DNA from 3 places in the Streptosporangium sp. NPDC051023 genome. Region 1 is predicted to be linked to each of the others. Evidence: riboswitches for the same ligand, from Rfam matches in the RefSeq annotation. Region 1 holds a riboswitch; each other region holds the start of a gene.
What was found. Region 1 has a riboswitch for cobalamin ahead of cobN (cobaltochelatase subunit CobN). Riboswitches for the same ligand answer to the same signal wherever they lie in the genome.
Positions count from the first base shown of each region.

Region 2: linked by a shared signal. The riboswitch ahead of AB0395_RS06855 (acyl-CoA dehydrogenase family protein) and the one ahead of cobN (cobaltochelatase subunit CobN) in region 1 are both predicted to bind cobalamin.
Region 3: linked by a shared signal. The riboswitch ahead of metE (5-methyltetrahydropteroyltriglutamate--homocysteine S-methyltransferase) and the one ahead of cobN (cobaltochelatase subunit CobN) in region 1 are both predicted to bind cobalamin.

Region 1 is NZ_JBFBCE010000046.1:13,599-18,714, reverse strand. It holds gene AB0395_RS27555 (precorrin-2 C(20)-methyltransferase) at 1-217, opposite strand, end outside; gene AB0395_RS27550 (precorrin-8X methylmutase) at 214-840, opposite strand; gene cobG (precorrin-3B synthase) at 837-2,129, opposite strand; cobalamin riboswitch at 2,153-2,345, shown strand; gene cobN (cobaltochelatase subunit CobN) at 2,468-5,116, shown strand, end outside.
Region 2 is NZ_JBFBCE010000007.1:121,031-126,146, forward strand. It holds gene AB0395_RS06840 (acetyl-CoA C-acetyltransferase) at 1-1,061, shown strand, start outside; gene AB0395_RS06845 (SDR family NAD(P)-dependent oxidoreductase) at 1,058-1,795, shown strand; gene tsaD (tRNA (adenosine(37)-N6)-threonylcarbamoyltransferase complex transferase subunit TsaD) at 1,840-2,868, opposite strand; cobalamin riboswitch at 3,128-3,314, shown strand; gene AB0395_RS06855 (acyl-CoA dehydrogenase family protein) at 3,302-3,631, shown strand; gene AB0395_RS06860 (enoyl-CoA hydratase/isomerase family protein) at 3,631-4,689, shown strand; gene AB0395_RS06865 (hypothetical protein) at 4,919-5,116, shown strand, end outside.
Region 3 is NZ_JBFBCE010000086.1:24,770-29,885, forward strand. It holds gene AB0395_RS38315 ((2Fe-2S)-binding protein) at 1-506, opposite strand, end outside; gene metE (5-methyltetrahydropteroyltriglutamate--homocysteine S-methyltransferase) at 735-3,059, opposite strand; cobalamin riboswitch at 3,212-3,404, opposite strand; gene AB0395_RS38325 (hypothetical protein) at 3,616-4,263, shown strand; gene AB0395_RS38330 (AEC family transporter) at 4,401-5,116, shown strand, end outside.

The sequences.
Region 1 (5,116 bases):
TCTCCGTGGTGAGCGGGTAGATCAGCGCTTCCTCGACCTGGCCGTCACGCAGGTACGGCGCGGCCACCGAGCGGGCGATGCTCCTGCCGTGACGGGCGCTGTGGAAGGCGATCACGTCCGCCTCCCCGATGAGCCTGGCGGCCTTGACGGTCACCAGCTCCGGATCCCCAGGTCCGAGCCCGACTCCCCAGAGCCGCCCGGCAGACATCTCGCTCATTCTTCCTCACTCGCGATCGCGTTGACCGCCGCCGCGGTCATCGCACTTCCACCCCGGCGCCCGTGCACGACCAGGTACTCCAGACCGGCCGGATGCTCGGCGAGGGCCTGCTTCGACTCGGCCGCGCCGATGAAGCCGACCGGGACGCCGAGCACGGCCGCGGGCCGTCCCGCGCCCTCCCCGACCATCTCCAGCAGCCTGAACAGCGCGGTTGGCGCATTGCCGATCGCGACGACCGAGCCCTCGAGGCGCTCGCGCCACAGCTCGAGGGCGGCGGCGCTGCGGGTGGTGCCGAGCCGTTCGGCCAGCTCGGGCACACCGGGGTCGCCCAGCGTGCAGATCACCTCGTTGTCCGCGGGCAGGCGGCGGCGGGTCACTCCCGAGGCGACCATCATCGCGTCACACAGCACGGGCGCGCCCGCGCGCAGGGCGGCGCGGGCCGAGGCGACCACGCCGGGCGACCAGCCCAGGTCGCCGACCAGGTCGACCATCCCGCAGGCGTGGATCATGCGGACCGCCACCTGGGCGACGTCGGGCGGCAGGCCCTCCAGGTCGCTCTCCGCGCGGATGGTGGCGAAGGAACGCCGGTAGATCTCCGCGCCGTCACGGACGTAGTCGATCACGTTTCCCCTCTCAGGGCCGTCACCGCGGCCGTGGTCTCTTCGATGCCTACGCAGTCCAGGCTCCTGCCGTCCAGGTCGACCCGGTAGCCGGTGGCGGTGGCGACCACGTCCGCGACCCGCCCCTTCGGGCGACCGCAGCGCCGCTCGCAGCCCGCCCAGTGCACGGGGAGCGTACCGGTGCGTGGGAAGGAGGTTATTGCCAGGGTCGCGTCGGCCCGCACGTCGGCCAGAGACTTGGCGCAGCCGGGACGTCCCGTGCAGGCTGTCACGCTTGTCCACGGCGAGGCGGGGTCCACGACCAGCTCCGCGTCCGTGAGCAGGGCGGCGGCCCTGGCGGCCTCCGCGCGGGTCAGGCCGGGCAGGACCACGCCGCGCCACGGCGTCAGCCGTACCTCTCCGGAGGAGGCCAGGTCCGCGAGCAGCTCCGCCTGGGCCGAGGTCAGCCGCCCCAGCGGCACCGTGACCCCAAGCGTGACCCGGCCTCCCGGCTGCTCGATGATCCCCACCGGTTCCCGCCCCGCGAGCGCCTCCGCGGGTGCCTCTGCGGATGTTTCTGCGGGTGTCTCCGTGGACGGCGTCGGCACCGGGGCCGCCCGCCCGAGTTCCAGGGCGGAGCCGACCCGTTCCGCGACCCGTTCCGCGCAGCCGGGCAGCTCGCGGATCCGCCAGGCACGAGCCTGCGCGACCTCCGGTTCCGCCAGGAACGCCTCGGCGGCGGCGAGCAGAGCGGCCACCGCGGAGCCGACCGGCACGCGCAGGCCGCTGTCGGCGCCCGCGAGGATCAGCGCGGCCTGCCCGGGGCCGACCGGCAGGATCCCGGCGTCGGGGTCCAGCCAGGCCACGTCGCCCCGCCCGTCGTCGAGGGCGAACAGGAAACGCCCCGGCAGCCCGGCGAGGGCGGGCGTGCCGCACAGCCGCAGGTCGAGCTCGGAGACCAGCGGGCTCACGTCGAGCAGGCTCCGGGTGTCGCAGCCGGTCAGCGGCGAGGCGAGGATGTTGCGGATCCGCTCGTGGGTGGCCGAGGGCAGCAGCCCGGCGCCCGCCATGCGGGCCGCGAAGCCGCCCTCCCCGCCGAGCCCGCGTACCTGCGCGTTCGCGCGGGAGGTCAGCTCGATGACGCCGCTCCCGCAGGCCGAGGCGGCGTCGGCGAGCTCGCGGAGCTGGGAGGCCGTCAGCCGCCCTCCGGGGACCCTGACCCGTGCCAGGCCGCCGTCGGCGGCGGCGTGCACCTGCAGTGCCCCCGGACACGCGTCAGGCCGCGATCGTCCGGAAAAGTCGCCAATGACCACGCTGAGGATGGTAACGCCAGTTTCTTGCATGGAACCTCGCTGCCGTAGTCTCATCGTTGGCGACGGCAAAGGGAGGAAGCCGGTGTGAATCCGGCGCGGTCCCGCCACTGTAACCGGGGAGCGAACCCCATCCAGGCCACTGCCCGGCGACGGGCGGGAAGGCTGGGGGGAGCACCGATCCGGGAGCCAGGAGACTCCAGCCGTCGTAGCCGACGACGACCCGGGGCGAGGACCCCGAGGGAGGAAGCCTCCGTGCGCTGTTCGCCGTTCCCCCGCCAGCCTTCCGTGCCCGCTGTCCCCGGGGGCCGTGCCCTCCTGTCCGCCGTGGAGCGTGACGCATGATCCTCCTGCTCTCCACCTCGGACACCGACCTGCTCAGCGCCCGCGCGAGCGGCGCCGACTACCGCCTCGGCAACCCCGCCAGGCTCACGGCGGCGGACCTGCCGCCCCTGGTTGAGGGCGCGGACCTGATTGTGGTCCGGCTGCTCGGCGGGCGCCGCGCCTGGGAGGAGGGCCTGGACGCCCTGCTCGCCGGACCGGTGCCCGTCGTCGTGCTCGGCGGCGAGCAGGCGCCGGACGCCGAGCTGATGGAGCTGTCGACCGTGCCGGGCGGGGTGTGCGCCGAGGCGCACGCCTACCTCGCCCACGGCGGACCGGCCAACCTCGTCGAGCTCGGCCACTTCCTCTCGGACACCCTGCTGCTGACCGGGCACGGTTTCGCCGCCCCCGCCCCGACCCCCGCCTGGGGCGTGCTCGAGCGCCCGGCACGCAGCCAGGAGGGCCCCGTCGTCGGGGTGCTCTACTACCGCGCCCACCACGTCGCGGGCAACACCGCCTTCGTCGAGACCCTCTGCTCGGCGATCGAGGACGCGGGCGCCCGCGCGCTGCCCGTCTACTGCGCCTCCCTGCGCAGCGCCGAGCCCGGCCTGCTGGAGCTCCTGCGCACGGTCGACGCCCTGGTGGTGACCGTGCTCGCCGCAGGCGGCACCCGCCCCGCGACCGCCTCGGCGGGCGGCGACGACGAGGCCTGGGATGTCGGCGCGCTCGCCGAGCTGGACGTCCCGATCCTGCAGGGCCTGTGCCTGACCGGCAGCAGGGCCTCCTGGGAGGAGAACGACGACGGCCTCTCCCCGCTCGACGCGGCGACCCAGGTCGCGATCCCCGAGTTCGACGGGCGGATCATCACGGTGCCCTTCTCCTTCAAGGAGATCGACGGGGACGGGCTGACCGTTTACGCCGCCGACCCGGAGCGCGCCGCGCGGGTGGCGGGCATCGCCGTACGGCACGCCGTGCTCAGGCACGTCCCGCCCGCGGAGCGGCGGATCGTGCTGATGCTGTCCGCCTACCCCACCAAGCACTCCAGGATCGGCAACGCCGTCGGCCTCGACACCCCGGCGAGCCTGGTGCGGCTGCTGGCCGCGATGCGCGAGCGGGGCTACGACATCGGCGCGGAGGGCGAGCTGCCCGGCGTGACCGAGCAGGACGGCGACGCGCTGATCCACGCGCTGATCGCCGCGGGCGGCCAGGACCCCGAATGGCTCACCGAGGAGCAGCTCGCGGGCAATCCGGTGCGCATCGCGGCGGGCCGGTACGCCGAGTGGTACGCCACGCTCCCCGAGGACCTGCGCTCCGGCATGGAGGAGCACTGGGGGCCCGCGCCCGGCGAGCTGTTCGTCGACACCTCCCAGGACCCGGACGGCGAGATCGTGCTGGCCGCGCTGCGCGCGGGCAATGTGGTGGTCATGGTGCAGCCGCCCCGCGGGTTCGGCGAGAACCCCATCGCGATCTACCACGACCCCGACCTGCCGCCCAGCCACCACTACCTGGCGGCCTACCGCTGGCTGGCCGACGGCTTCGGCGCGCACGCCGTGGTGCACGTGGGCAAGCACGGCAACCTGGAGTGGCTGCCGGGCAAGTCGGCGGGCCTTTCCGCCTCCTGCGGCCCGGACGCCGCGCTGGGGGACCTGCCGCTGATCTATCCGTTCCTGGTCAACGACCCCGGTGAGGGCACCCAGGCCAAGCGCCGCGCCCACGCGACGCTGGTCGACCACCTCGTCCCGCCGATGGCCCGCGCCGACACCTACGGGGACATGGCCAGGCTGGAGCAGCTCCTCGACGAGCACGCCTCCATCGCCGCGATGGACCCGGCGAAGCTGCCCGCGATCCGCGCGCAGATCTGGACCCTGATCCAGGCCGCCAAACTCGACCACGACCTCGGCCTCGAGGACCGTCCGCACGACGCCGAGTTCGACGACTTCCTGCTGCACGTCGACGGGTGGCTGTGCGAGGTCAAGGACGTCCAGATTCGCGACGGCCTCCACGTGCTGGGCGCCGCGCCGCAGGGCGCGGCCCGTGTCGACCTGGTGCTGGCCATCCTCCGCGCCCGCCAGATGTGGGCGGGGGGCGCGGCCCTGCCCGGGCTCCGCGAGGCCCTCGGGTTGAACGAGGACGGTACGGCGGGCCGCTTCGGCACCGACGAGGCCGAGGCGCTGGCCAGGTCGCTGGTCGAGGCGATGGAGAACCGGGATTGGGATCCGGAGGCCGCCGCCGAGGTGGCCGCGACCGTGCCGGACACTGTCCGCCCGGTGGCGGAGGCCGGTTCCGGGCCGGTCGAGCGCATCCTGCGGTTCGCGGCGGAGGAGGTCGTCCCCAGGCTGGCGCGCACCACGGACGAGATCGGCGCGATCCTGCACGCCCTCGACGGCGGCTACGTTCCGGCCGGGCCGAGCGGATCGCCGCTGCGCGGGCTGGTCAACGTGCTTCCCACGGGCCGCAACTTCTACTCGGTCGACCCGAAGGCCGTGCCGAGCAGGCTGGCCTGGGAGACCGGGCAGGCGATGGCCGAGTCGCTCCTGGAGCGCTACCGGGCGGAGACCGGCGACTGGCCGCGCTCGGTCGGCCTGTCCGTGTGGGGGACCAGCGCCATGCGCACGGCGGGTGACGACGTCGCCGAGGTGCTGGCGCTGCTGGGCGTGCGCCCCGCGTGG
Region 2 (5,116 bases), on a different contig from region 1:
TGATCCTGGGGTGCGCCCAACCGGCCGGCGAGTCGGGCCACAACCTGGCACGCGCGGTGGCGGTCCTGGCGGGCATGGACCACCTTCCCGGGGTCACGGTCAACCGCTACTGCTCCTCGAGCCTGCAGACCACCCGGATGGCGATGCACGCGATCAAGGCCGGTGAGGGCGACGTCTTCATCTCCGCGGGGGTGGAGACGGTCAGCCGCTACGGGCTCGGCATGGCCGACGACCTTCCCGGCACGCACAACCCGCGCATGGCCGACGCCGGAGACCATACCCAGGAGCGGATCGGCACCGCGGCGCCCTGGAGCGACCCCCGCGAATCCGGTGCGCTGCCCGACCTCTACATCGCCATGGGACAGACCGCCGAGAACGTCGCTCAGCACGCCGGGGTGTCGAGGCGCGAACAGGACGAGTTCGCCGTCCGCAGCCAGAACCTCGCCGAGAAGGCGATCACCAACGGGTTCTTCCAGCGAGAGATCAGCCCGGTCGCCCTTCCCGACGGCACCGTGGTCGACGCCGACGACGGGCCGCGGTCCGGCGTCACCCTGGAGGCGGTGAGCGCGCTGAATCCGGTCTTCCGTCCCGGCGGCACCGTCACCGCGGCCAACTGCTGCCCGCTCAACGACGGCGCGGCGGCCGTGGTCATCATGAGCGACGTCAGGGCTGCCGAACTGGGCCTGACCCCGCTGGCCAGGGTGGTCTCCACCGCGGTTTCCGGCCTGTCGCCCGAGATCATGGGCCTTGGCCCCGTCGAGGCCAGCCGGCGGGCGCTCGCACAGGCCGGAATGGGAGCCGACGACATCGACCTCGTCGAGATCAACGAGGCCTTCGCCGCCCAGGTGATTCCCTCCGCGCGGGCACTCGGGATCGACGAGGACAAACTAAACGTGAACGGCGGAGCCATCGCCCTCGGACATCCTTTCGGAATGACAGGGGCCCGGATCACGACCACGCTCATCAACTCCCTGCGCTTCCATGACAAGGAGGTCGGCCTGGAGACCATGTGCGTGGGTGGCGGGCAGGGGATGGCGATGGTCCTGGAGCGTCTCTCATGAGCACGCTGTCCTTCGACTACACCGGACAGGTGGTCCTGGTGACCGGTGGAGCGCGGGGAATCGGCCGCGCGATCGGCCGGTTCTTCGTCGACGCGGGCGCGGTCGTCTACCTGCTCGACTTCGACGGCGACCAGGTGGCCGCGACGGCGGCCGAGCTCGGCGCGCGGTGGGCCCGCTGCGACGTCGGCGAAACCGCCTCGGTGAACGCCGTCGTCGACTCGGTGGTCGAGCAGACCGGACGGCTGGACGTCCTCGTCAACAACGCGGGGATCCTCAGGGACTCGGTGCTGTGGAAGCTCACCGACGACGACTGGGAGCGGGTGATGGCCGTCCACGCCGGTGGCACCTTCCGCATGACGCGGGCTTGCGTGCCCCATCTACGGGCACGTGGCTACGGCAGAATCGTGAACGTCACCTCCTACTCCGGGCTGCGCGGAAACATCGGGCAGGCGAACTACGCCACGGCCAAGGCGGGCATCGTCGGCTTCACCAAGACCGCGGCCAAGGAACTGGCCCGCTTCGGGATCACGGTCAACGCCATCTCACCGAACGCCGAGACCCGCATGATCTCCTCCATGCCGCAGCGGAAGCGGGACGAACTCACGACCGGCATCCCCATGGGCCGGTTCGCGGACCCCTCCGAGATGTGCGCGGCCATCGGGTTCCTGGCATCCCCCGAGGCGGGGTACGTCACCGGCGCGGTCCTCCCCGTGGACGGAGGGTTGTCGATGTGACGACGCCGCCGTGAAGACGGCTTTCCGGTGCCGCGGCCGGGACGTCAGAACCCGGCGGAGTCAAGGGATGCCCGGGTCAGCGGAGCCGAAGGGTCGGCGGCCAGGCCGAGGGAGGAAGGCGGGATGTCCGCGGCGACCAGGAGGCCTCCGACGGCGGCGATCATCGCGCCGTTGTCGGTGCACAGGTGCGGGGGCGGGATCCGCAGCGTGATGCCCGCGGCGCCGCACCGCTCCGCGGCGACCTGCCGCAGCCTACGGTTGGCGGCGACCCCGCCCACGACCACGAGGGTGTCCACGTCGTGGGCCAGGCAGGCATCGACGGCCTTGCGGGTCAGCACGTCGACGACGGCCTCCTGGAACGAGGCCGCGACGTCCGGCACCGACAGTCCGGGACCGTCTCGCTCCACATGCCGGGCGACGGCGCTCTTGAGCCCGGAGAAGGAGAAGTCACAGCCGACGCCGAGCATCGCGCGGGGAAAGCCGATCGCCCCGGGGTCGCCGTCCCGGGCGGCGTGGTCGATGGCGGGGCCGCCGGGGTAGGTGAGCCCGAGGATCCTCGCGATCTTGTCGAACGCCTCGCCCGCGGCGTCGTCGCGGGTGTCACCGAGGTGGACGATCGGGTCGCGGGCCAGGTCGCCGAGCAGGAGCAGCGAGGTGTGGCCGCCGGAGACGATCAGCGCGACCGAGCGGGGCGGCAGCGGGCCGTGCTCCAGGGTGTCGGCGGCCACGTGCCCGGCCAGGTGGTGCACGCCATACAGTGGCCGCCCCCAGGCCAGCGCGTAGGCCTTCGCGGCGGCCAGCCCGGTCTGCAGCGCGGTCGCCAAGCCGGGACCCGAGGTGACCGCGACGGCGTCGATTTCGGACGGGCCGATCCCGGCCTGCCGGAAGGCGGCCTTCACGCAGGGGACCAGCGACTCCAGATGGGCGCGGGCGGCGATCTCCGGCACCACCCCGCCGAACCGTACGTGCTCCTCCATCGAGGAGGCCAGCGCGGCGCCGATGAGCCGCCCGTCGGCGACGATCCCGACGCCGGTCTCATCACACGAGGTCTCGATCCCCAGAACGACCGCCATGCCACCCTCTTGTTGCGACTAGCTTGCAACTACAAATAATAGGCAAAAAGATTCGCCGGTGACGTCAGGTCGCCGGAGGGATTTCAAGAGGCGAACAATGCGGACATGAGGGGATAAATATCCCCCCGACACCTCGGCCTGGTCGATTCGCTCGACAGGGACAGGCCAGGACAAACCGGCCACGCACCCAGACAGGGCTCCGCGGCAGCCGAGGGTGACATTTCACATACCGGCCCGGCCACTCTGGACTTACTAGGACGTCCAACTATATTTTCGTGGTGAAGGCCCGCGGTGCAGGGAAGCCGGTGTGAATCCGGCGCGGTCCCGCCACTGTGACCGGGAAGTGCGTCATCGCTTGGAATGAGGCCACTGGCGAAAGCTGGGAAGGCCGGATGACGTGCGCTGATCCGGGAGTCAGGATACCGGCCGCGGGTTGATCCGTGTTGTCCACGAGGATGGAGCGAACACGCATGGCATCGGTACGCGCTCGCGAGCCCGGAAACGTCCCGGCGGTGGAAGATCCCCCGCGCTGACGGCCCTGCTGCGCCTTGACCCATTCACCGGTTCCGCGCCGCCCACCGACGTGGCCGACACCGGCTTCGCCGTCGCCGACCAGGCCCTGCAGCTGCACGGCGGCTACGGCTACCTCACCGAGTACGACATCGAGAAGATCGTCCGCGACCTGCGGGTACACCGAATCCTGGAAGGAACGAACGAGATCATGCATGTCACCGTCGCCCGCGGGCCGGTCGGAGCCGCCTGATGAGCACTCAGCCGGACACCGGAATCGAGACTCTGGTCGTCGGCCGCCTCGGGCACATCATCCTGAACCGGCCGAAGGCTCTCAACGCCCTGACCCATGACATGGTCCGCCGCATCGACACCGTCCTGCGTGTGTGGGCCGACGACGACGCCGTCGCCGCGGTGCTCGTCAGCGGCGCGGGCGAGCGGGGCCTGTGCGCCGGGGGCGACATCCGCGCCATCTACCACGACGCCAGAGAGAAGGGCGATGCCTCAGCGGCGTTCTGGCGGGACGAGTATCGCCTCAATGCGCATATCGCCCGGTACGGCAAGCCGTACATCGCCCTGATGGACGGCATCGTCATGGGCGGCGGCGTCGGCGTCTCCGCGCACGGCTCCGTGCGGATCGTCACCGAACGCACCATCCTGGCCATGCCCGAGACCACCATCGGCCTCGTCCCCGATGTGGGAGGTACCTACCTGCTGTCGCGGGTGCCCGGCGAGCTGGGCACCCACCTGGCGCTGACCTCCGCCTCCATCGGCGCGGGCGACGCCGTGGCCTGCGGGCTGGCCGATCATTTCGTCCCGTCCGAGGACCTGGAGGCGCTCACCACCGAGCTGACCCGGCGGGACGTGGCCGAGACGGTCGCCTCCTTCGCCCGCCCCGTACCGCCCGGTGAACTGGCCGAGCAGCGCGGGTGGATCGACGCCTGCTACGCCGCCGACACGGTGGAGGAGATCGTGGAACGGCTGCTCGACAGCGGTGAGAGCGCCGCCAAGGAGGCGGCCGAGCGGATCGGCGGCAAGTCGCCGACGGCGCTGAAGGCCACCCTGCGGGCCCTGCGCCTGGCCAGCGGACTCGGCTCGCTGGAGGAGGCGCTGGACCAGGAGTACCGGACCTCCCGCGCGGCATTCGCGGAACCCGATCTGGTTGAGGGCATCCGGGCCCAGGTGATCGACAAGGACCGCTCCCCCAGATGGTCACCGGCCTCCCTCGAAGAGGTGACCGAGCGCGACGTGGACCGGTTCTTCGCACCCCTGGGCGAGCAGGAACTCGGACTGTCGGGAGGGCTTCGGTGACGATCGCCTTCGTCGGCTTGGGCAACATGGGCGGGCGACCGGGACTCCGGGCGACGCGAGGTGGAGAACACGCGTGCGGTGGCCGCCACAGGCCGCCGCACGCTCGCGCCAGGCAGCGCTTCCGCCCGGTTCGTAATACAGCTGCGAGCCAGGTTCCCCCGACGCCCTCCTGCTCGTATACTGGTCGCATTACGAACTACTTCCGAACATAGGTCGCATAAGAGGTGTCATGACGATCGCGATCGGACTCGTCATCCACGCGAGTCATCGCACCGTCTTCGAAGAGGCGGCCCGCACCCTCTCCGGCGTGCACCTGGAGTGGGTCACCTACCGGCACGAGGACGAGATACAGCCCCTGGTCCGGGAGTTCCTCGGCCGCGAACGGCAGGTGGACGGACTGCTGCTCGGCAAGGTCCCCTTCGTCAGG
Region 3 (5,116 bases), on a different contig from region 1:
AGCGCCAGCGGCTCCAGCAGCCCGGTCACCACGTTGTGGTACAGCGGTTCCACGACCTGGCCCGGCTCGGCGATCTCCCACCCCGGCAGATGGGGAGTCCACAGAGGAAGCGGCCCGGTCGGCTCGGGGCGCCAGTGGACGCGCTCCGGAGTCAGGTCGACGAAGAGGTCGCAGACGACGGCCGCGCCGACGGCCGGTGACCACAACCTCGCGGCCAGGCCCTGAAACAGGATCGAGGCGGCGACCCTGGTCTCCGTCGTGTTCAGGCGTCCCCGGAAGTTCGCGATCATGGCCGTCAGCGCGCCCAGGTCGGTGAACAGAACGCCGAACGGCCGCCAGGCCTGGCCGGTCCGGTCTTCGGGGTCCGTCGAGACCGCAAAGTAGGCACCGATCGTGGACACCTCGGCCATGACGCCGGCGACCAGCCCTGCGGGTGCGGGCCGTGACGCCGGCCAGGCTCCCCTCGGGCCGCCCGGCGCGGGGGCGTCATGCCGAAGGGGCCACATGACGTTCACCATCCTCTCCGTGAGATCCGTCCCCGGGCCCGGCACGTGCCGGGCCCGGGGAGACCACTGTCCCGCTTACTGTCCCGCTTACTGTCCCGCTTTCCGTGTCCGCCCGCGCGTCGTGAACGCTCCCCTCCGCGTCCGCCCGCGCGTCGTGAGCGCTCCCCCACCGGCCGGGAGCCCGGTGAGGGCACAGCGAGGACACAGCGGCGGGCCCGGAGCTGTCCGCTAGCCGATCGCGCCGGTCACCTCGGCTCGAACCTCGCGGGCCGCGGCGACCAGGTTGTCCAGGGACGCACGCACCTCGAGCCACCCCCGGGTCTTCAGGCCACAGTCGGGGTTGACCCACAACCGCTCGGCCGCGATCCCGTCCAGCGCCTTGCGCAGCAGGGACGCGATCTCCTCGACACCCGGGACGCGCGGGGAGTGGATGTCGTAGACCCCAGGCCCGGCCTCCCTGGGATATCCCGCCTCCGCGAGCTCATGGGCGACCTGCATGTGCGAGCGGGCGGCCTCCAGGCTGATCACGTCGGCGTCCAGGTCGTCGATGGCGGCCAGGATCTCACCGAACTCGGCGTAGCACATGTGGGTGTGGATCTGGGTCCGCGCCTGTACTCCGCTCGTGGCCAGCCGGAAGGCCTCGGTGGCCCAGGCCAGGTAGGCGGCCCGGTCGGCGGCGCGCAGCGGCAGGGTCTCGCGCAGCGCGGGCTCGTCGACCTGGATGACGACGGTGCCCGCCGCCTCCAGGTCGGCGACCTCGTCGCGCAACGCCAGAGCCACCTGGCGGGCGGTGTCCGCCTGCGGCTGGTCGTCGCGGACGAAGGACCAGGCCAGCATGGTCACCGGCCCGGTGAGCATGCCCTTGACGGGACGCCCGGTCTGGGACTGGGCGTACGTCGTCCAGCGCAGCGTCATCGGCTCGGGCCTGGAGACGTCCCCGGCGAGGATCGGCGGCCGCACATAGCGGGTGCCGTAGGACTGCACCCAGCCGTGCTGGGTGGCCAGGTACCCGTTGAGCCGCTCGGCGAAGTACTGGACCATGTCGTTGCGCTCCGGCTCGCCGTGCACCAGCACGTCGATGCCCGCCGCCTCCTGGAAGACGAGGACCGAGCGGATCTCTGAGGCGATCCGCTCGTCGTAGGCGGCCTGGTCGATCCGCCCGGCCCGCAGATCCGCGCGGGCCGCCCGTAGCTCGGCGGTCTGTGGGAAGGAGCCGATGGTGGTCGTGGGCAGCGACGGCAGGCCAAGAGCGGCGCGCTGCGCTGCGGCCCGCTCGGGGTAGGGCTGGGGACGGCGCGTGTCCTGCGGGGTGACCGCGGCGCAGCGGGACCGTACGGCAGGATCGCGGGTGAGCGCGGAGGCCGCGCGCGAGGCGAGGTCGGCCCGGTTGGCCGCCAGCTGCCCGGCAACCGCGCCGGTGCCCTCGCTCAGCCCCCGGGCGAGAGTGGCGATCTCGGCCGTCTTCTGCCTGGCGAAGGCGAGCCAGCGGCCGACCTGCGGGTCGATCCCGTGCTCGAGCGCGGTGTCCAGCGGAACGTGCAGCAGCGAGCAGGAGGCCGCCACATCCACCCGGCCCGCCAAGCCGAGGAGGGTGGCGAGGGTGGACAGCGACCTGCCCAGGTCGTTGATCCACACGTTGCGGCCGTCCACGACCCCGGCGATCAGGCGCTTGCCCGGCAGCCCGCCCACCCGGGCCAGGTCGTCCAGGTTCGCCGCGGCCGGGCCGGTGAAGTCCAGCCCCAGGCCCTCGATCGGCGCCTCGGCCAGGACCGGCAGGGCCTCGCCGAGGCGGTCGAAGTAACTCGCGACGAGGATCTTCGGCCGGTCGGCGAGGGTGCCGAGCTCGCGGTAGGCGCGGGCGGCGGCCTCAAGCACGGTCCGGGGCCTGTCCTGGACCAGGGCGGGCTCGTCCAGCTGCACCCACTCGGCTCCGCCGGCCCGCAGGGCGGCGAGCACCTGCGCGTAGACGGGCAGCAGCCGGTCCAGCAGGGTGAGCGGGTCGAAGCCGGGGTCGGCGCCGGGCTCGGGCTTGGCCAGCAGCAGATAGGTGACCGGGCCGACGAGCACGGGACGCGCGGTGTGACCGAGCTCGACGGCCTCACGCAGTTCGCCGACGGGCTTGGTGAGGTCGGCGATGAAGACGGTATCCGGTCCCAGCTCGGGCACCAGGTAGTGGTAGTTGGTGTCGAACCACTTGGTCATCTCCAGCGGGGCGACGTCCCGGGTGCCACGCGCCATGGCGAAGTAGCCGTCCAGGGTGTCGGCCTCGATGGCGGCCCGGTGGCGTCCGGGGATGGCCCCGACCATGACGCTGGTGTCCAGCACATGGTCATACAGCGAGAAGTCCCCGGTGGGAACCTCCCGCACGCCCGCGTCCGCCAGCTGCCGCCAGTTGCCGCGGCGCAGCCTGGCCGCGACGTCGCGCAGCTCTTCGGCGGTGACGCGACCGGCCCAGTAGCCCTCGATCGCCTTCTTCAGCTCACGGTCCGGTCCCTGGCGCGGATAGCCGTGGACGGTGGCGATCGATGAGGGGGTGGCGGAAGTCTCAGCCACGAAACTCTCCTTCGCGAGTCATGGAGGACCCCGGTGCTCCCGAGAGGCGCGAAGGAACGGCTGACCGGCGGGCACGTCGTGCCCGCCCGCACCGCGACCCGCCCTCGAGGTCACCGAAGTCACCGCGTACGTGGTCGCGCGCGGGCAGTGGCAGGTCTTCGGACTCGCGGGCACGCCATGGCGTTCTTCGCGCCTTGGCATCTACTGGCCGTCGCTTCCCCGATCCGGTGTCCGGATCCAGTGCGTATGACGGCGGTCGTTCCCACTCACCGCTGCGGGGCAGTCCCGGAATTGGCGAGCTCGCGAGCCAAACAGGCGAGCGCTGCCGCACCGGGTTCCCTCTTACGACGCGCCTGCCTGGCGGGCAGGGCGAACCGACTGCGGGTCCAGCCTAGGCGCATTCCGCGCCCCGGGCGACAGGAACTCCGTGTGGCGGTGCCATACGAACCGACGCGAAGCCGTACGAAACGGCGCGAAATGGCCGGTGCCGTCCCGAAGGCGGCTCCTCCTCCCCGGCGGCGTCGAACCATCACGCGGCGGGATACGTGGTGAGAGCATGTTGAGGCATCGAGTTCTCACCGTTCTCCTGCTGCTGGCCGCGACCGTCGTGATCACCCCCGGTACGGCATGCGCCTGCAGTTGCGCTCCGCTGGGACCTGCGGAGCAGGTCGGCAGGGCAGCCGCCGTCTTCACCGGGACGGTGGTCTCCGCCCGCCCGGCCAAGGGCGATCCGCTCGGCCCCAGGCCGCCGATCATCTACACCTTCAGGGCCGACCAGGTCTACAAGGGCAGGGCCGACGCCGAGTACCAGGTGGCCACCAACGCCGACAGCGCGGCCTGTGGCTACGGCTTCACCGTCGGTTCCCGTTACCTGGTCCTCGCCTCGGATGAGAAGACGGGCCTGTTCGACACCGACCCGGGCGTCCCGCTGCACACGGCGTTGTGCGACGGCAACCTGGCGGTCCGCGCCGGTGAGGGGCCGTTGCACGCGCAGGACGCGATCCAGAACGGGGAGCCGCTCTCCGCCGGACTCCTGTCCGCGCTCGGTACGGCCACCCGTCCCCGCCCCACCTCCTCTCCCGCCGCGACCCCCGTCTCCTCCCCCTCCGCGGCGATCTCCCCGTGGCTCTACGCGGTCGGAGCGGCGGCGCTCCTCGCTCTCGCCTTCGCCGGATGGCGGCTGTCCGGGAAACGCCGGATGTGAGGTTCCGTTCTCCGGCCGCCGAGTACGGCACAGCGCGCGGCCGGAGGAGTGCCGGCGGAACCCCCGGCTCCCGGATGTCAAGATCGGCCAGATACGCTCGAAGCCTGCCGGCACGAGGAGTCTGCGATGGCCCCCCATTGATCGCGGCCTTCGTCCCGATCTGGGTGCTGACGTTGCTCGGCTTCGTCGCCGGGCGGTTCCGGCTGCTGGGCGCGGAGGCCGACCGGGTTCTCGGTGGGTTCGTCTTCCATCTCGCGATGCCGGCCGCGCTGTTCTCCATCCTCAGCAGGACCCGGCTGTCGTTCAGCGGGCCCGCGCTGGGCGCCTTCGCCGCCAGCACCGTCGTGACCATGGCCCTGGGCTTCGCGCTGAGCCGCCACGTTCTCGGCAGGAAGCCCGGCGAGGCCACGATCGGCGCGATGGCCGCGGGCTACGTGAACTCCGCCAATCTCGGCATCCCGGTCACGCTGCAGGTGCTCGGCGACGCCACCTTCCTGACCGGGGTCCTGCTCTTCCAGCTTCTGGTGATCACTCCGGTCGTGCTCGTGGCCTTGGACCGGAGCGCGGAGCGCGGGCTCAGGCCCGCCCGGCTGGCGAGCCTGCCGCTGCGCAACCCGGTGATCCTCGGCCTGGCCGCGGGTGTGCTCTGCTCCGTGCTCGGCTGGCGCCCGCCACCGTTGATCGCCGAACCGCTGGCCCTGCTCGGCGGCGCGGCCGTACCCGCCGCGCTGGTCGCGCTCGGCCTCTCGCTGACCGTGCGCGGCCCCGACCTGACGGGCGAACGGACCGAGGTGCTCGCGCTGTCGGCCATGAAACTGCTGGCCCAGCCGCTGCTGGCCTACCTGTTCGGGCT